One region of the Paenibacillus sp. FSL H7-0737 genome, then DNA from elsewhere that is predicted to be linked to it. Evidence: predicted binding sites of a transcription regulator. Region 1 holds the regulator's gene; each other region holds the start of a gene.
The links. Region 1 encodes Rex, which represses fermentation and respiration genes when NADH is low (regulators of the CRP and FNR family bind a similar motif). Its sites were predicted from a motif close to TTGTGAAATATTTCACAA; they were not measured.

Region 1 (5,266 bases):
TGGGTATTTACCATTTCAAGGGCGGATTTTAGATACGATTGATTTTCTGAAAATCTGCTTTCCTTCCCTCACATCCTATCAACTAGGATCAGTTAGTGCACATTTTGGAGTGACGCATGATCGTCCGCATCAGGCAGACAGTGATGCACTCGCAACTGCTCTTGTATTGCTGAAATGTCTGGAGGAGCTCTACGATTTGCCTCTGCTGACGATTCAGAGACTCTGTGAGCTGTTTACGGAAGAGGATAGTGATCTGGGTTGGTATTTTGATGGTCTGCTGCGTGAACGGGAAGCGGAGACGCTTCAGCCCGAAGGTGATCTGACTTTCTATCGTCAATTAGCGCTTGCTGTAGGAGACTGGAATGAATTAGCTCCACCTCGAGACGAGCATGCTGAGAATCCACTACACAATTTATCTTTTACAGATTATATGGATGAAGTAACGAAACGACTTAAGGAAACTTTGCCACAGTATGAAAGCCGAGAAGCTCAGGATATTATGATCAATGAGGTGATGACGGCACTTGCCGAAGACAAGCATCTATTGATCGAAGCAGGGACAGGAACCGGTAAATCCCTTGGTTATTTATTGCCTGCCATATACCAAAGCGTACGCACTAATGAAAAAGTCATGGTCAGCACTCATACTATTAATCTGCAGGATCAATTGCGTGAGCGTGATATTCCTTTGTTAACGCAGGTAGTTCCTTTTCCATTTAAAGCTGCAATTTTTAAGGGCAGAGGGCATTATTTGTGTCTTCGTAAGTTCGAACATAAAATTAATAAAAAAGACTTTATAAGTCCGAGGGAAGATGCGCTTACTGCGGCTCAGATGATCGTTTGGCTGACACAAAGTGAATCAGGAGATGACGAAGAGCTCAATCTAAGTGGGCGTGGCGGAGATTTTTGGGAGACGGTGGCAAGCGATACCGATTCTTGTCTGGGTCGCTCGTGTCCTTGGTTCCGTAAGTGTTATTATCATCGGGCTAAGCATGAAGCTGGTATTGCAGACGTGGTCATTACGAACCACTCTAAGCTTTTCGCAGATGTTAAGGCTGGGCATCAACTACTTCCGGCTTATGAACATCTTGTAATAGATGAGGCCCATCATCTGGAGGACGTGGCTGGCAAGCATTTAGGCATGCATATGAAGCATTTCACGGTGGCACATACACTATCGCGTCTTTATAAGGATAGTCGAAATGGCCAACTTCCTACACTTCGCCAAATGCTTCAGTCATCAGGCAGTGAGGAAGCTTCTGAATGGAGCGGAGTGATCGATAGAATCTATCCGGACCTGCTTACCGTAAAAGAAACCTGGGATCTGCTTAGTGATAAACTATTCAGCCTCTTGCCGGAACGCAGCGATGCAGCGGCGGGAGAAGCCGGCCAGTTAGTCATGCGGCTACTTCCTACCCGTAAACCGAAAGATTGGGATGAATTGGTTGCTTTAGAGAATACTATGAATCTGACATTAAGCGAAATTATCCGTAAAGGTGATAAAATGCTTAATGAGATGCGAGATCAAGAAGGTCAATCCTCCTCAGATAGCCTAGTTACCGATATTAGCGGCTTATTTAAGGATTTAGCTTCTATACGTGAGCAAGTACGGTTTTTTATGGGATTAAATGATGAGAATGTAGTATATTGGCTGGAGGCGAATGGAAATTATCGCAGTAAATCGCTACAGCTGTATGCCGTTCCTGTTGATGTTAGTACTCAGCTTAAGGAGCTGTTTTTCGACAAGAAGAAAAGTATCGTACTAACTTCGGCGACACTCTCTGTGGATAAATCTTTCCAGTTTATGATTGATAATCTCGGACTTAATGAAGCTGCGGAAGAGGGGCGTCTGATGACATCACTCCTGCCTTCTCCCTTTAAGTATCGGGAGCAGGCGCTGTTAGTTATTCCGCGGGATTTCCCAAGTGTGAAGGGGAGTGTAGGCGATGCCCGATTTGTCGATACACTCGTACAGTCACTAGCAGAAGCAGCTATTACAACACGTGGGCGGATGCTTGTCCTGTTTACTTCTTACAAGATGCTACGCCAGGTTTACGATCCTCTGAAAGAGGCTCTAGCCTCACAAGAGATCACGGTGTTAGGTCAAGGCGTGGAGGGGGGCAGCCGTAGCAAGCTGATCCGCCGTTTTCAGGACAGTGCAGCTTCTGTACTGTTAGGAACAAGCAGCTTTTGGGAGGGTGTAGATATTCCAGGTGAAGCATTAACATGCTTGGCCATCGTGAGGCTCCCATTTCAACCGCCAAACCACCCCCTAGCGGAAGCGAAGTCTGAGTTATTACAAGCCCAAAAAAAGAATCCGTTCATGAAGTTGTCTGTTCCTCAGGCGGTTATTCGCTTCAAGCAAGGATTTGGGAGGCTGGTACGGACAGCGCAAGATCGGGGTATTGTTATTGTGTATGACACAAGGGTGATCGAATCTCACTATGGGAAGTATTTCCTCTATTCGTTGCCTGGCCCGAAAATGGAGCATATGCTTACGGATCAAATGGTTCCTCGTATAGCGGAGTGGTTGGAAGACGGAGGCGTTTCTTGAAAAGAACGTCATCAATCTTATTAATCACTCTACAAGGAAGGGCGGTATAAGAATACCGCTCTTCCTTGAGACGAGGTGCAGATATTTCGATAGGATTTGAACAGAATATCACTTAAATTAGGAGGTAAATTATGAAATCGGATAAAATATCAGAAGCCGTTGTTCGCAGACTTCCTGTGTACTTGCGTTTCTTGAATGATCTCCAGAAACGTGAAATATTAACCGTTTCCTCACAAGAACTAGGACAAAAACTTGATTTGAATCCTGCTCAAATTCGTAAAGATTTAGCTTATTTTGGAGACTTTGGTAGAAAAGGTATCGGGTATGACGTAACTTATCTTATTGAAAAAATCCGTCATATTCTGAAGCTGGATCAACAATTGAATGTGGCTTTAGTAGGTGCCGGTAACCTTGGACATGCATTATCTAATTACAATGCTTATCTGAAAGATACTATGAAGATTACCGCTATATTTGACTCCTATGCACCTAAGGTAGGGCGGAAAATCAACTCTCTTACCGTTCAGCCGATGGAGGAGCTTGGTCAGACGGTTCGTGAGCAAGGTATTCGAATTGGGATCATTACTGTGCCTGATTCAGAAGCGCAGAATGTAGCAGATATTCTCATTGAGTCTGGCATTGAGGCGATTTTGAATTTTGCACCAGTGATTCTAAAAACACCATCGAATATCCGGGTTCATGCTGCCGATTTTACAACGGATTTGCAAAGCCTTGCTTATTATTTGAAAGACGGAAAGGAAGAAATCGGAAATGAAGAGCAGTAAAACGATTATTAAGGGCGGGCGTTTTCTTATTCCGGGAACGGATGAGCCGGTTCTGAATGGATATATGACTATTGAAGATGATTTGATCACTTACATAGGAAAAGAAGAGCCTTTAATGGAAGATGATGTGCAAGTTGTTGATGGCAGTCGTCTGCTGTTTATGCCAGGTCTGGTAAACACACATGGCCATGCGGCAATGTCATTGCTTCGTGGTTATGGAGATGATTTAGCACTTCAGGTGTGGCTTCAAGAGAAGATGTGGCCGATGGAAGCGAAATTCACTGGAGAAGATGTATACTGGGGAACCTCCTTGTCGGTACTGGAAATGCTAAAAGGTGGTACTACAACCTTCTTGGATATGTATGATCATATGGACCGAGTAGCAGAGGTAGTCGAATTATCAGGCATCCGTTCCGTACTGATGAGAGGTGTAATCGGATTATGCCCAGAGGAAGTACAAAATCACAAGCTTGCGGAAGCGATTTCTTTTGCACGAAATTGGCATGGTAAGGCTGATGGTAGAATTACGACGATGATCTCGCCACACGCCCCATATACTTGCCCACCAGACTTCTTTGTTAAGTTTGTTCAAGCGGCACATGATTTGGATTTACCGATGCATACCCATATGTCCGAGACCAAACGCGAAGTGGAGCAGAATGTGGTGGATTACGGACTTCGGCCTGTAGCGCATTTAGAGAAGCTTGGAATGTTCACACGTCCGTCTATTGTTGCACATGGCGTTCATTTGAATGATGAAGAGATCGAGATACTGGCTCGTCATGATGTAGGCGTGTCTCATAACCCAGGAAGTAATCTGAAACTGGCTAGTGGAGTGGCTCGGGTTACGGATCTTCTAAAGGCTGGTGTGAAGGTATCACTGGGTACAGATGGTGCGGCAAGCAATAATAACCTGGATATGTTTGAAGAGATGCGTCTTGCAGCCCTCATCCATAAAGGTGTAAGTGGTGATCCGACGGCTGTTCCAGCTCCGGAAGCGCTGCGTATAGCTACAGAGTATGGCGCAAAGTCTATCTTTTTAAATGATGTGGGTAGACTCGCTGTTGGCATGAAAGCGGACTTTATCGCGATTGATATAGACCAGCCGCATTTGCTACCACACACAGATCTGTTGTCTCATGCTGTATACTCTGCCAGTGCCAAGGATGTTGAGCATGTATGGGTGAATGGTAAACAGGTTGTAAAACATGGAGAATGTGTAACGCTAGATGAGGAAGCAATCCGTCGTAAGGCGCAAGAATCATTTGATGGACTGCTTAAACGGTAGTCTAAGATCATAACGAATAACTGAAAGGCTGTGACTTTCTGCGATTGCAAAGTTACAGCCTTTTGTGTTTCTGATAATTAGATCATTGAATTGGATATGAAACTTTGGATAAACACACAGGTGTGTTATATAATCAAAAAAGATATATTACTAGAAAGGGAGCTGTACCTTGAAGAAAAGGAAAAAATGGATCCTCCTGGGGTCAGTTCTGATTCTGCTCCTTCTGTTCGGACTTATCCAGTTCTATGCTTATATTATGAAAGATCAATGGAACGAGCGAGATATCGCTAAGGATGTCGCTAAAACCAGTGCTGGTCTGACAGAGGTAACCAAAGCGCAGAAATCCGTGTGGGATAAAAATGCGGTGTACTGGGTCTTAACAGGGAAGAATGAAGCCGGGACCGAGTTGATGGTTTGGGTACGTTTTACTGTAGATGGGAAGTTTGCTGAAGGAACCGACGCAGTATATGCTGAAGAACTAAGTAAAGGAACCTCTGAAGCGAAAATGCGTAGCCTTATAAAAGCCGATCTTCCGGACATCAGCATTGAGCGGTTGTTGCCAGGAGTATATAACGGGGAGTATGCTTGGCAGCTTTTTTATAAACAAAGCGGTCGATATTATTATCAATTTTATCGGTT
Region 2 (5,266 bases), 300 kb from region 1:
AGATTTTACTATTTAATAAGTAACAATCGACTCCAATATTCGCTGCTGCGCTTCGTAATCAACGCTAAGTAATGGTATGATGTAGGCATCAATTTTATGGGGTGCACTATGATGGATATTCGAATCAAAGAACTGCTTGATGCTACACAGCAAAAATATGGATTGGACAACTACTACTTACACTCTCATGAAATTTATCGCGACGTTACGATACTGGGAGAGACCAACTATTTTCTTAGTATGGAATGGTTTCCTGCACATATGAAGGAATGGAAGGGCGATTACAATCCGGAAGGAACTGCCGTCATCACGATTGACCTACAATCCCGCAACTATAAAAGTGTGATTTTTGTTGGCGGGATATCTTATGCGAATGGGACACCATTCCAAAATATAGATTTTAACGGAGTCATCCGGTGGATTGAAGATGAGGCAAGGATTGTATACGGTAAACAATTTCACTTAGAGAAGGAACAGATTGGAGAATATCATTTTATTGAAAAAATAGGTAGCATACCAGTCACTCCTGGTGGACGGATCGAGCTTCGCTTCGATGCGGAAGGCAGGCTTGTTTTTTACAGTGTATATGGCCAGTTTCCTTCCAGCTCCCTTGTGCATAAAGAGAACTATACTCTCACACTTCAAACGATAGAGCCACAGGCGAGGAAACAACTACAGCTTATAGAATATCCGGTGTACGAGACGAAGCAACTCCTGCCGATCTATGGGATAGAAGAAATCTACATTACAAATGACGGAACAACCACCATCCCGTTTGAGTTTATATCAGGTACAAGAGCACGACTGAATATTGATCAAGTAATCCATTGGGAGCAACAGAATACGGAGCTGGAGCCGTTCGAAAGGACGGAGATACGTCTACTTGAGGTTGTTACCATTGAGCAGGCAATAGCTAGTGAGCCGCATCCGGACTCATTTCCTATCACAGACGCAGAACAAGCCGAATGTATAGCCGCAGTCGAAGCTGGTTTAAGCCAGCTCTTTCCGGATGAATCCGGAGAATGGATGTTGAAGACTTTTCAACGGGAAAGAGGACATATTCAGGCAACACTGAGGATGAAGGCGCCAAGTAATCGTATATTCCAGCGTAAGATCCTCCTGTTCATCGATGTGCAGAATTATAAGGTTATAAATTATATGGATAACAAGCCAATGCTCGATATGTTTGATGAGTTCAAGAGCGAAGAGGGGATTTCTGTAAGCCATGACGAAGCTTATGACAAGCTCAAGGGATGGTTCGAATTAACACCCGTCTATGTGTATGATCCTGGGCAGAAGAAGTATGTGCTGTGCGGGAAGTTAGATTGTAATTATGCTGTGAAGGCCACTAGTGGAGATGTGGTGGAGTTGAGTAGTTTGGAATGATAGTGCAAGCTTTCTTATACTGAGTAGGACGAATAAAGGTAATGAAGTATAGTAAGGTGATGCAAATATAATAAAATGAGTAGAACTTACTAATTTTGTGAGCTACTTTGGGAGTTGAAAATATGACGACAGCTACAGGAACCAAGGAAAATCCTTGGAAGTTAAAGACACCACCGCAAACATCCGAGTATGAAATGTATAAGGTCGAAAAAGACGGTAAAGAAATTATAGTTTGCACTGTAGGGAAAACGGTTTTGCATTATGACTACCGCTGTATTGAAGATCTGCACGCCATGCTTATACAAAATGGTGATTGGATGGAGTTAGGAAGTGCTGATGAGCAAAAACCAGCAAAAGAAGGTACCGTTGAAGCATGGGGGCGTTCACCTGAAAACCCTGTCGGCGGTTGGTATGGATTAAAGAAGGGACTTCGGGGGCGATTCGGAATGTATATCCCACCGTTGCTCGAAGAATTGGGTCTTGCGGAAGTAGAGCATAATCCAAGAAACAATCGGATGAAAGCGATCTTGTAAACGAAGGAGAGCCTAAAGGCTCTTCTTTTTTTGAGCCATGCCCCTAACCGGTGGTCTTTCGTACACATTGCAGTGATTAATTTAGTTACAAAACGTTTTTTTTAGTTACATAAACTTTCAAGAGCAGGGCCTTTGCCGTTAAGCTGATTGTAAAAATATTCACAAGGGGGCAAAGCTATAACATGAATAAAAAAGTAACCACTGCTCTTATTCTCGTTCTCTCAGTCATGCTTGTTATCACAGGATGTGGCAATAGCAACAGCAGCAATGGAAACGGGAACAAGAACACCAGCAAGATCAACGAGACAAAGGAAACTGAAGCCGTTTCGGGAGCATCCAAAGCTAGCTATACACCGTACGATCAACTAAAAGATAAATATGACATCATCATTATCGGTGCAGGCGGTGCAGGAATGTCTGCTGCACTTGAGGCGAGAGCAAAAGGTATGAACCCGGTTGTTTTTGAAAAAATGCCGGTTGCCGGCGGGAATACAACAAAATCATCTTCGGGAATGAATGCTTCTGAAACGAAATTCCAAATAGAGCAAGGCATTGAAGACAGCAATGATCTCTTTTATGAAGAGACCTTAAAAGGTGGCCATGATACGAACGATAAAGAGATGCTTCGTTTCTTCGTAGACAATTCCGCAAGTGCGATTGATTGGCTGGATTCTATCGGGATTAGATTGAATAATATCACGATTACAGGTGGGATGAACGAAAAACGTACACACCGTCCTGAAGATGGTTCTGCAGTAGGACAATACCTTGTCAAAGGTTTGGTGAAAAACGTACAAGAACAAGGCATTCCCCTTTTTGTGAACGCCAATGTCAAGGAAATTACCGAAAAAGACGGTAAGGTCAATGGCGTCAAAGTCATCTTTGGCCAAACGGAGGAGAGAACGATTACAGCATCTGCTGTCGTGGTGACAACCGGTGGTTTCGGCGCCAATCTAGACATGATTTCAGGAGTCAGATCTGATTTGGAGGGGTACGTTACCACCAACCAGCCGGGCAGCACCGGTGACGGTATCAAGATGATTGAGAAGCTCGGCGGTACCACAGTCGATATGGATCAAATCCAAGTTCACCCGACTGTGCAGCAGGAAAAATCCTATCTCATTGGGGAGGCTGTTCGTGGGGAAGGAGCGATCCTGGTTTCAAGTGTAGGCAAACGTTTCACAAACGAACTGGATACAAGAGATAATGTCACCGCTGCAATCAATAAGATTCCTGAGAAATCTGCGTTTCTTGTATTTGATTCCGGCGTAAAATCTCGCGCTAAAGCGATTGAACAATATGAAAAAATGGGCTTCGTTATCCAAGGAGATTCGATCGAGGCTTTGGCAACAAAAATGGACGTACCGGCAGATCAGTTGAAAACTACACTGGACAGCTGGAATAGCACGGTGACGAATAAACAGGATGCCGACTTCGGCAGAACAACCGGAATGGACAATGACTTGTCCGGCGCGCCATATTATGCAATTAAAATCGGCCCGGGAATTCACTATACGATGGGAGGCGTGAAAATCAACACCAACACTGAAGTTTTAAATAAAGACGGACAACCGATTCCAGGCCTTTTTGCAGCAGGAGAAGTTACCGGAGGCTTGCATGGTCAAAACCGGATCGGCGGTAACTCTGTTGCGGAAATCATTATTTTCGGCCGCCAAACGGGTATAAAATCCGCTGAATTCGTAAAAGCACAATAAGTTATCCCCCTGCCTCTTTTCGGCTAGGCAAACAAACGCTTGGGCTCATCTTAGCCATGCGTTTGTTGTTTTATAATAACGGTGTAGCGTATAAGGTCATAGCCAGCCTTGCACGTATACGTTAGAATGAAGAAAAATTTCCGGAGGGACAGCTGATGAAAATTGGCAAACACACACTTCGGCTGCAAACAACAATTACTTTGATGATTGGTGCAGTTCTTATCATAATGCTGCTAGTGGTCTATGTGCTATTTAGTATAAAGGTTTCCTCACAAACAAAATCCTCGTTGGAACAAAAGGCTGTGATCATTTCCCGTACGTTATCGCGTAACCCTCTAATTATTGAAGCGTTAAACAAATCACGCAGCTCGTCTGAATTGCAAAGCTACACTGAGGAAATCCGATTGTTGAACAATGTGGAATTTGTTGTGGTCATGGATATGAATGCAATCCGATATTCCCATCCGGACAAGGACAAAATTGGTAAGCATTTTATCGGTGGCGACGAAGCCGCAGTCTTGCAGGGGCAGGAAAGCATTTCGGAAGCCGAGGGTTCTTTGGGCCCATCTGTAAGAGCGTTTTCACCTGTCTTTTCTGCAAGCGGGAAACAATTAGGAGCGGTGGCAGTAGGAATATCACTAGGAAACATCAGACTTGCCATAAGAGAGAACGTGGGAATCCTTTATTGGGGATTGCTTATAGGCAGTCTAATAGGGGCTGCAGGAGCATTTCTGCTGGCACGTGTTATCAAAAAAATGATGTTTGGCATGGAACCGGCCGCTATTGCTAAGCTTTTGGAAGAGCGCAACTCCATGCTACAGTCAGTTAGGGAGGGAGTCATTGCCGTTGATAAAGAGTCACGTATTACTTTGATTAATACAGAAGCCAGGCGTTTGCTTGCAGCCATTGGCATGCAGGATGATCCCTTGAACCAGTCGGTGGAGAGCTTTTGGCCATCACTGCGGATGAATACAGTGCTCAAAACCGGTGAAGCCAGCCAGGACTTGGAGGTGGAGCATAGCGGTGTTACGTTACTGGCAAACGTGGTTCCCATTCACGTAAAGGGAGCTGTAGAAGGTGCAATTGCCACATTCCGTGATAAGACGGAAATCAGCATACTTATGGAAAGGTTATCTGGCATCTCCTTATATGCCGAAGCATTACGTGCCCAGGCGCATGAGTTTATGAACAAGCTGCATGTAATATTAGGATTAACACATATGAAAAGGTATGATCGGTTGGAGGCGTATATAACAAGTACTGTCACAACAACACAGGCAGAGATGGGAACGGTGGTGAGACAAGTGAAGGACCCTGTGATGGCCGGCTTTCTATTGGGTAAGCTGAGCCGGGCCAGAGAAGCCGGAGTTCGGCTGGTGCTTCTGGAGGATGGGGTTCTGCCGGAGCCTAGCGATCCGGAACGCTCCTGCCAACTCATTACGATAGTCGGTAATCTTTTGGATAATGCTATGGAAGCACCGGAAGGTAGAGGCAGCAAATATATTCATTTCAGCTTTCAATATCAGGATAAGACGCTGATAGTTACGGTTAGCGATAATGGAAGCGGTATCCCAGATGAGAAATTGCCGTATATTTTTCAACAGGGGTATTCGACAAAAGGACATGATCGAG
Region 3 (5,266 bases), 2.9 Mb from region 1:
TAGCAGCACTAAGAAAAGCATAATTGATACAATGGTCAAAATTGAAGATAACTCTAGTGGTTTGAAGGTTTATTTAGAACATTTTGAAGAGCAAATAAATATTTATTATACTGAGTTATTTGAGGGTATTACTAAAGAGATAACATCTTTTTTGACAAGTTCAGTGTTTGCCCCTCAAAGTTATGAAAGTGACTTTTGGAATTTTGTTATTAATAGATGGGGCAATTTAGAAAATGCGTATAAGTTTGTAAAATATACCGATGATATACTTTACATGTATGATGAAAATTTAAATAAATATAAAGTAAAAGAAGAATTTAATCGGATAATCTCAGAAAAGTGGGAAACCTTTATGAATAATGTACTAAAAGTTTCAGGGGTTGAGCAGGTAATAGAAGTACACTAAGCTGTTATATTCCTTTCTCCGTCTCCACACATGAATTTTATTGACTATTAAATTTCTTGACCTCCGCTCGACCACGAACACTGTGAACGTATCATTTGTAACTGGATTTATAGGAATGATATTTTTGAATAGTGGGACTTAAAACTCAAGAAAAGAGTCAAAAAGCACATAATGTTATGGATGGACTGATGTAAGAAACTTCACTGTACCTGAACGGTTGAACGCAAGAAACTGTCTTTCACGGGGACGAATTGGGGACGAAAGCTATCAATTCCAAGTGTACCGTATCCAAACAGAACTATACTATAATGAAGAAAACCCTTATAGATCAAGGTTGTAGACCACCATGGCGAATGAGAACCAAGTAGCCCATGTTCCCGCATACAGTACACGTAGAATCGGTAGCTTTGTTGGTGAGGAACCCTTGTCAAGTAGACACTAAATAATTGCTATAGTTCTAGTGATAGTACCAGGAAAGAAATGGACAATATTAATTCCACTAACGGAGAACGATAAAAGAGCCGCGAGTTAGACGAGCGTAGCCCCTAGCTCCACCATAAAAAACCGCCCTGTTCGCAATGTTGCTGACAGGGCGGTTTGCTATGTCATAGAGGGCAACTTGAAAGTTATCAGTCAACCTGCACTCTACAAACTATCTTGCACGTTTTTAAGACTAATTTATTAATAGAGCAGTTACATAAAAATAAGATTACTCTGCTACAACTTGTTTGCCTGCAATCCGGCCGAATGTGAAGATATCAGCGATGGCATTACCGCCAAGACGGTTTGCACCATGAATGACCCCTGTTACTTCACCTGCAGCGAACAGCCCAGGGATGACTTCGCCTTTTTCATTCAATACGCGAGTCTTCTCGTCGATCACCAAGCCGCCCATTGTATGGTGAACGGATGGTACAGCTTTTTCGATGTAGTAAGGGCCTTTTTCAAGAGATTTCAATCCACCGCGATGTTTGAAATCAAGGTCTTTACCTGTTTTCGCATAATCATTTACTTTATTAATCGTTTCTTTCAAAGTGTTCACGTCAATTTTGAAGAAATCAGCCGCCTCTTCAATCGTATCGGCTTTAAAGAGCAAGCCTTGTTTAACGAGTTGATCGTATTCGTCCTGATGAACTTCGATCGTTTTACCGATATCCTCAATGCCTTGATTCCATAATTGATACGTATATCCGCCCGTTTGAGCAAGAATTGCTTTAGAAATAACGTCACGACGTTCTAATTCCTCAACGAAGCGCTTGCCTTCTTGGTTAATCAGGATCGCACCATCGAAGCGGGAGTCTGCAACCAGGGAAATAACACCTGTCTCAGGATTACAGATTGGATACGTTTGAATACTCTCCATATTTGTCAGTTTGGCGCCAATCGTTTCTGCCATAACGATACCGTCACCTGTAGATCCTGGTGTATCGGTAGACATATATTTTTCATCCATTTTAGGGTTATACTTTTTACGCATCTCTACATTGGATCCAAAACCACCGGTAGCTATGATGACGCCTTTGTTCGCATGGAATGTGATCTTGTCGCCAGTACCCGAAGTCGCAGTTACACCGGTTACTTTGCCGCTTTCATCCTTCAGCAAGGTTTCGGCTTTCATATTCGTTTTGATCGTGATTTGATCAGCGTCTGTTTTGGCTTTTAACTTGGTAATCAATTCAACCCCTGTATGACCTACAGGAATCAACGCACGTTTTCTGGAATGGCCTCCAAATTGGAACAGATGATCAGGTAAGAACTCTACCTTGATCTCATCGCGCAGCCATTCGGCAGATGTTAGAGCATTGTCGGCAAGAATACGAACCATCTTTGGATCCCCGAGGTTGTCTCCGCCCTTCATCGTATCATTATAGAATAATTCAGCCGTGTCATCTGTGATGCCAAGAGCACGTTCAACCCAGTTGTCAGGCGCATTCATCTCACCACCGGAGATCAATGTGTTGCCGCCAACAGCTGGCATTTTCTCGAGCAGAACTACATTTGCTCCAGCGCTCTTCGCTTCGATAGCCGCACTAAAGCCAGCACCCCCGGCACCGATGACGACAACATCATAGGTTTGCTCGGCTTCTTCTTTGTCTTTGTTTCCACTGACTGCAGCGCCAGCGACAAGGGTAAGTCCAGACTTCGTAATTGCATCTTGAATGGCTTCAAGATATCCTTTGCTTGTAACCGTAGATCCGCTAATGGCATCAACTTTTGCGCTGTTAGTTGCCATGACATCTTGCTTGAGCTGCGTATAAACAGGTTCTGCAAGTACTTCATTTTCCTTATGCTCTGTTACTTTAATGTCAGTGATCTTGTTATCTAATAAGGAAACTTGTACTTTAATATCGCCATGTTTACCTTGCCCAACTCCTTCAAAGACTTGAACTCCGTTTGCATCTGCAGCGGGTGCTGCGTCTTTACCGCCGCAGGCAGCAAGCGTGAACATAAGACTGAGGACTAGTAGAATAGATAACAGCTTTTTCGTGTGAGTTCGCATAATATCTCCTTCATTCTGTTGTGAATTGGTTACATACATTAGGGAGAGGAAGATTTGCTAGGCAAATCCTTTATCTCTAGCCTAGACATGAATGTTATTTCATGTGAAAATATGCACAAGACCTATTATAGATTTAGTACTGCATTATGTATTTGCACAGATTAGCGTTTTTTTGTCTTTTTCGGGCATGTAAGAAACGGATATTGTGAAGGGCTATGATTACAATGAGATCAATTCACTTAAAAATTACGTTAATCGCAGGAAGCTGCTTCTTGCTGCTGTTCATTGCATTGCTTGTAACAATATATTTGGAGATGAACCATACGGTTGTCCCTTTGAATAAGAACTTAACGCAGCAAGTGGTTAATGCACGCAGCGACCAGATCGATTATTGGTTTAATCAGCGCATCGGTGAGATAGACATGCTTGCTTCTCTAGCTTCGGACCATCAGTGGACACGAGATGAATTGCTGCAAGAGATCGATAAGTTTGAGGCGAAGAAGCGAGTAGAGTACGAATCCATACGAGTGGTGGATATTCACGGAAATTCCTGGTCAGCAAAGGACAAGCCTTTTTCGATACTAAACCGACCCTACTATCGAAAACAACTGCTAAATTCAGATTCCAATTATGTGGTGAGTAATCCGATCGTATCCAAAGCGAATGCAGTTGAAATCGTCGTCATTCTCTACCGCGTGAATCCATCGGTGAATGATGAGGTAGCTTATATTGCCGCAGCCGTCTCCGTCAAGAAGATGAAGGAGATTGCTCAAGATGTAATGCTATATGACCAGTCAGGCCAGCTTATCATCGATTGCAGAGAGCTGGGTGAAGGAGATGGAGCGGAGGATGCAGCAGATAAGAAGAACATGAGTGTATTTGAGGCTCCAATTCAAAATGTGGAAGGCTGGAAGCTAGTACTCGAAGTACCGAATTCAAGTCTATCGCTAGCGGTGATCAAAACCCAGCGGACTGCATTGCTGGTAGGCGTTCTTATCGGTAGTGCGTTTATTGTCTTTCTGATGCTGCTTGCTTCTTCCATTATTCGTCCAATTCAGTCGCTTCGCCAGGTAATGGAAAATGTGCAGAACGGCAACCAAACCATACGAGCAGATGTTACGCGCTCGGATGAGATCGGCGATCTTGGGCGAAGCTTCAATGACATGCTTGTTGATTTATACGCTGTGGAGCAGGACCGAAAGGAGATGGAGCTCAGACTGATTCATGAGCAGATCAAGCCGCACTTTTTATATAACACATTGGATACGATCCAGTGGATGGCAATGGAACATGGAGCAGACAATGTGGTGGAGATGGTGGAAGCGCTTAGCGCGTATTTCCGATTAGGGCTTGGCACAGGCAGTCCCTACATTCTGCTTGATCAGGAGTTGTACCATGTCGAGAGTTATCTTCATATTCAAGGCGTGCGATATGAGGAGATTCTGGACTACGAGCTTCGATATGATGAAAAGCTTGCTCAGTGCCAAGTCGTTCGCTTCATGCTGCAGCCGTTGGTGGAAAATGCGATTTATCACGGGATTAAGCCACTTGGGGATCAAAAGTGCAAAATTTCGATTACAGCATATAAACAGGTCGATGATTTGGTCATTAAGGTTGAAAATAATGGGGTTATGATTCCTGAAGAGAAGCTTGAACAGATGAATCAAGCCCTTCTTGATGATAAATATGATCGTTCTGCCACAGGCTTTGGGCTATACAGTGTAAACCATCGCATTCGACTAGCTTACGGGGTGCCATATGGCCTTGCAGTGAAGAGCGAAGATGGCATTACCGTTATGGTCATTCGAATACCTTTGGACGGGGAGTGGAATGAAGATGTGGAAGATTGTCATCGTCGATGATGAAACGATCATTCGCAAAGGCTTGCGACAATACATTGAGGAGAGTTCGTATCTTTTTGAAGTTGCAGGAGAAGCGAAAAGTGCAAACGAAGCATTGAATATGGTGGAGGAAGCCCCACCACATGTATGTCTTGTGGACATCAACATGCCGAATATGAATGGGCTCGATCTTATAAATATATTGCGCGAACGCTGCCCGTCGGTTCTGGTTGTCATCATCAGCGGCTACGATAACTTTGAATATGCGCGTCAAGCCGTGCAACTGCAAGCATTCGATTATGTATTGAAACCTGTGCCGAAGAGTGATCTGAACAAGCTGCTTCATCGGATCGATGAGCATCTTCAGGCAAAATATCCTTTGCATTCACATGAAAGCAGGGTGGATAAGGAGCGGGAGCTTCCCGGGTATACAGGGGATGGAACAGTGCTTATCCAAAAAGTGACCGAGTATATTGACAGTCATTATCAGGATCCGGAGCTGTCTATTACTCGAGTAGC
Region 4 (5,266 bases), 280 kb from region 1:
GCTCCGATTCTCAAGTGCATAGATCGCTCCGTCAGAGGTACGAAATACAGCCAGCTCCACATTTCCAGCAATCACCACACGGCCAATCTGCAGCAGGAAATCCTGTACTGATCCTATTGGATACGTTTGTGTTGTCTTATTCATTGGTCTCTCCCCTTCTGTGTGCGTTATATCCGCTAGACTCTTGTTTCTTCAAAAAGCGCAGCACGAGTGCTGCTGTCATTGAGCATTTTTTTCCAAGGATCCGTAACCTGAGTCAGAGCAAAGTCAATCCGTGCGGCCAGCTCTTTGCGATTATCTTCATTATTCAAAATAACCATTTGAATCCGCTCAAGTCCCATACGCTCAACCCACTCGGATGTTCGCTCCAAATAATTGCCGGTCTCACGGTAATATTGCATCACAGCGGAGCACACTTCGATTAACTCTTCATCGGTCTTAATTTTGCAGAAGGAGTCTGCGATCCGTGGCTTGATCCCACCGTTACCACCGATAAACACTTCCCAACCACCATCATTTCCAACGATGCCAATATCCTTCGTGCAGGATTCCGCACAGTTACGTGGACAGCCGTTGACAGCTATTTTAAACTTGGCAGGAAAATCAAGACGTTCATACTTACGTTCTATGAGCGCGCCCATTCCCAGCGAATCTTGTGTGCCAAAGCGGCAGAACTGGGAGCCCACACAAGTCTTAACCGTACGCAGGGATTTGGCATAACCGTAGCCTGAAGGCATATCCAGCTCTTCCCATACCTTAGGCAAATCTTCCTTCTTCACACCGATTAGATCCAGGCGTTGCCCTCCAGTTACCTTCACAACTTTCACGTCATATTTAAGGGAGACGTCGGCGATTTTCTTCAAATCCTCCGGCGTAGTTACCCCACCATACATGCGTGGTATCACGGTGTAGGTTCCATCTTTTTGAATATTGGCACCCATTCTTTCATTTACAAATCGGGATTCTTTCTCATCTTGATAGGTATCAGGGTTCATCATCCCTAGATAATAGTTAATCGCCGGACGACACTTGGAGCAGCCTTCCTCTTGTTTCCAACCGAGTACATTCATGACCTCTTTTGTTGTTTTAAGACCTTTAGCTGTAATTTCAGCAACAATTTCATCACGGCTAAGCGTTGTGCACCCACAAATACCTTGCTTAGCAGCTTGCTGGAAACTGTCACCTAAGACAAATTGCAGGATTTGTTCTACTACGGGTTTACAACCACCACAAGAGCGAGTAGCGCCAGTGCATGCTTTGATCTCATCCACAGTAGTAAAACCATGTTCAGTGACAGCATCTACGATCGCTTTTTTAGTTACACCATTACAGCCGCAGACAATTTCTTCGTCCGCCATAGCTTCTACGGATGTGCTCTTCTTAGCTCCGCCACCGCAGCAGCCTGTTCCCATAACCTCCGTATAAATCTCATCGGTCATTACCGCGCCTTGTTTTACTAGCTTTTGCAAATTCGCGGACTCCGTTACATCACCGAACAAAACCGCACCGACAATCACATTATTTTTGAGCAAAATTTTCTTATAAGTTCTCTTCCATTCATCTTTGCTTGAAATCACAGTGTGTTCAGGAGAATCCAAAAACTCACCTGCAGAAAATACATCCACCCCAGAAATTTTAAGCTTCGTGGAAACAATCGAACCTTCATAAGGCTTGGTATCGCTACCACATAAATGTTTAGCTAGAACCATGCCTTGTTCAAATAGTGGAGCCACCAGTCCGTAACACATACCGCGATGCTCAGCACATTCGCCGATGGAATATATATTCTGCATGGAAGTTTGCAAATAATCATCCACCACGATCCCACGATTTACGGAGATTCCGCTATCTTTTGCCAATGTCACGTTCGGTTTGATTCCAACAGCCATTACCACAAAATCTGCAGCAAGCGTACTGCCATCACTAAAACACAATCCACTTACTCTCTGTTCCCCGCTCAATTCTACCGTTTGTTTGCCCATAGAAAATTTCACGCCTTGACGCTCCAGCTCAGCTTGCAGCATCGAGGAGGCATTCCGATCAAGCTGACGCTCCATCAGATCTTCCATCAAATGAACTACGGTAACATCCATGCCAAGGTTCACAAGACCTTTTGCCGCTTCCAACCCAAGCAAACCCCCGCCGATGACAGCTGCTTTGTTGTATTGTTTGGCCGCTGCCAGCATCGCATCACAGTCTGAAATATCCCGGAATCCTACAACGCCCTCTTTATCACTGCCAGGTACAGGTAAAATAAACGAATTCGAGCCTGTCGCAATAATTACCTTGTCGTAGGGGACTAGCATCCCACTATCCGTAACAACTTGCTTCGAGCCTTCATCAATTCGTGTCACCATTGTTCCCGTGTGTAGAGTTATATTATTGTCTTCATACCAATTCCAGTCGTTTAGGATGATATCATTAAGGGTCTTACTTCCTTCAAGAACATAAGACAACATGATCCGATTGTAATTGGGATGAGGTTCACTTCCAAAAACCGTGATGTCATAAGCTCCACCCAGCTTCAATATCTGCTCAATCGTACCTATGCCTGCCATACCGTTGCCGACTAATACTAGTTTTTCTCTTATCGTTGTCATGGTTAGGTGCCTCCTCAAGCTTATGAATACCTGATCAATTTCTCTTCTACATATTGGAATTATACGGTTCAAATTCAAGTCGTCATTGTGATTGCAGTCACTTCAATTGTGAATATTTTCACACTTTAGTGTACTGATAATTGTTAGATATCTTTTCCACATAAAAAGCCAGATTAACGATTCTGAACAACCGTTTCTCTGGCTTAATGTACGATTTTTTAGCGTAAAGTCAATAAAATCTCCAATTCATCTTGAGCCCTGAGCTTCATATCCATTCCATCATCGAGTAGTTGTTTTCCGTTCACCTTCAGCTTCCATTCTTCATTACTAAGAGGAGTATAATCGTCGACGGAAAGCACCTTTTTATTGTCATCGGCCAACTGTACGCTACTACAGCTTTTAAGCAAATCTCTTACAGTTAAATCCTCTTCAAATAACATAATATACGTATGATGCAAGTCTACTTCAACACTTCCACCGTTCAAGGTCAGCCTTACAGTTTGAAGTGGTGCTTGATGGTCCTTCGACTTCGCGGTGAAGACTAGCTGTGAATCATACCCTACAGTATTATTCCAATCCGCATTCCCAATGATTTGACCGCCCATCTGAAGCTCCCAAACCATTCCCGCCTCTAGCGAAAAATCCTTTACCGAAACAATGCTTGAGTTATCCTCAGCAAATGTGGCAACATTACTACCTTTCAGTAGCTCCATGATCGATATTCCATTTCTATAACTCCCACTAAGTAACCTATCCGATGGTTTAGTAAGCAGTTCATTATCTCCAACCCTTATTGATATTGTCGGTCCCTCTGATCCTGCCACACCATTATTAGCATTACTATTGCCGTCATTGTTAGTAGAGCATCCACCTATTATGAATACAATGACTAATCCTAGCATCAATTTCCACAAAGATCGCATGGGCATCCTGGCACCGCCTTGTCCCGCCTAATGACCATATAGCGTCTCAGGCTTGTAAAGTTATGTATTCTGTCTTTTTAAGGATAACTTAAACAAGCCATGTTCTCAAATAAGTAATAACAAGCTTACTTCTAAAATTGACAAAAACTTTTTAAAAAGCTAACCTCTATCCCCCTCTTTCTGCTCATCCGGCGCCATTTCACATATTCTGGGGGATTTATCCCCCTCTTTCTGCTCATCCGGCTTCATTTCGCATATACTGGGGGATTTATCCCCTTCTTTCTGCTCATTCGGCGTCATTTCGCATATTCTGGGGGATTTATCCCCCTCTTTTTGCTCGTTCAGCCCTATCTCGTAGTCCGCTTTTAAGCAATCCTTCCACCTGCCTGCCTGCCTGCCATCCATCTATCCATCAATCGATCTTACCCATATTTTTTACGATCATTTCTTCTACCTTTTTCAACGGAGTTATCCGCATTTCTTTACATTCTATAATTTCCTATAAAAAAAGCCCCCTAAGGGACTCTTTAGAACACTATTCATCTTCACTGAAACCTAGGGAACAATATATTATTCTCCAAATGAACGTGTTCAAAAGTCATACTCTCCAGCTCTTCCAGCCGGGCATATGTCAATCGATAGGTAGTGCAAGCATGCGCCGGTGGAGTGAAATCATCTGTTATACTACGTATTTTTCTCAAAATATCGCCCGCACCATCATGCTCACTCTCCAGCTCAGACAATGACTCACGAAGCGATGTCAGGCCTTCTTGACTAGGATTAGCAGCGTATGTCAACAGCTTAGGAAACTCATCTTCTTCTTCTTTAGCCGTATGCTCAAGTAAATCTTCCTTAAGTGTGTTGAACAAGTTATATAACTCCACCAAATGGGGAGAATCCCCGCCATGCACTCGATACACCTTAGTTACATTTTGGCTAATGAGGGGTAGCTCTTCACGAAGATAACGGTGGTGTTTGTTAATAATATGGTCAATTAACTCTTCTGAAGGTGCAGTATTCCAAGCGATTTCCTCTTGGGGTACTGGATACTCTTCGAACAGCTTGTTTAGATCGCCGATGATTATCTCGTGATCCAGACCACGCTCAGCAGCTGCTTCAGCAAGAGGTTTAGCTCCACCGCAACAAAAATCAATCCGGTTTGCTTTGAAATAATCTACCGCTTTAGGGAACTGCAATACAATATCCCTCACTAGTGCATCTGGGGTAAACCCAGCCTGTATCGGTTGTGCTTGCTTCGAATCCGAAATACTATCATTAAGTTGTTTAGTTTCCATTATAGCTCCTCCTTGGGTTATGGGATTAGGTTCTGAATAAATCTTATCCACTTGTTCACCTTAACCCTGAAAGGAACTTTGACTTGTGATTGTACGCACGGAAATTGTATCTTATTTTTGAACGAAATTGGAGATTGTTGTACATGCAACGTAAACGCAAAAAAGCACCTTTGCCTACAAAGGTGCTTTTTCAACTCAATTTATTGCACATAAGCCTGCATATACGTCCGCTGTCCCTTTGAATCCTTCAAATAAGGTCCTAATCCGGCAAAACGGGAGTGATCCATATAAACACCGGTCATCCATCTGCCTTCCGTCAAGCCACCATTCCATTTAAGGACAAGATCAGGTGCGGAAATCCATTCCTGAAAGACTCGTATATCCTGATCTTTGTATTCTTTACATGGCTTAGACCGCTCAATAAGGTGGAATTCATTAAGATAAGTTG

Region 2: H70737_RS19035 (flavocytochrome c) is a predicted target of Rex. The motif match lies at 2,067-2,084, and genes of this name have one in related genera.
Region 3: H70737_RS03495 (flavocytochrome c) is a predicted target of Rex. The motif match lies at 3,008-3,025, and genes of this name have one in related genera.
Region 4: nirB (nitrite reductase large subunit NirB) is a predicted target of Rex. The motif match lies at 2,707-2,724, and genes of this name have one in related genera.

Annotation. Positions count from the first base shown of each region.
Region 1 is NZ_CP009279.1:4,642,556-4,647,821, reverse strand. Features, by position in the region: gene dinG (ATP-dependent DNA helicase DinG) at 1-2,554, shown strand, start outside; gene H70737_RS20345 (redox-sensing transcriptional repressor Rex) at 2,686-3,339, shown strand; gene H70737_RS20340 (amidohydrolase) at 3,326-4,627, shown strand; gene H70737_RS20335 (cell wall elongation regulator TseB-like domain-containing protein) at 4,797-5,266, shown strand, end outside.
Region 2 is NZ_CP009279.1:4,338,139-4,343,404, reverse strand. Features, by position in the region: gene H70737_RS19045 (hypothetical protein) at 109-1,386, shown strand; gene H70737_RS19040 (DUF6855 family protein) at 1,509-1,919, shown strand; gene H70737_RS19035 (flavocytochrome c) at 2,102-3,634, shown strand; gene dcuS (DcuS/MalK family sensor histidine kinase) at 3,790-5,266, shown strand, end outside.
Region 3 is NZ_CP009279.1:785,278-790,543, forward strand. Features, by position in the region: gene H70737_RS30135 (SIR2 family NAD-dependent protein deacylase) at 1-406, shown strand, start outside; gene H70737_RS03495 (flavocytochrome c) at 1,116-2,906, opposite strand; gene H70737_RS29635 (sensor histidine kinase) at 3,131-4,768, shown strand; gene H70737_RS03505 (response regulator transcription factor) at 4,743-5,266, shown strand, end outside.
Region 4 is NZ_CP009279.1:4,917,987-4,923,252, forward strand. Features, by position in the region: gene H70737_RS21595 (nitrite reductase (NAD(P)H) small subunit) at 1-144, opposite strand, end outside; gene nirB (nitrite reductase large subunit NirB) at 177-2,600, opposite strand; gene H70737_RS21605 (hypothetical protein) at 2,819-3,529, opposite strand; gene ric (iron-sulfur cluster repair di-iron protein) at 4,069-4,764, opposite strand; gene H70737_RS21620 (hypothetical protein) at 5,019-5,266, opposite strand, start outside.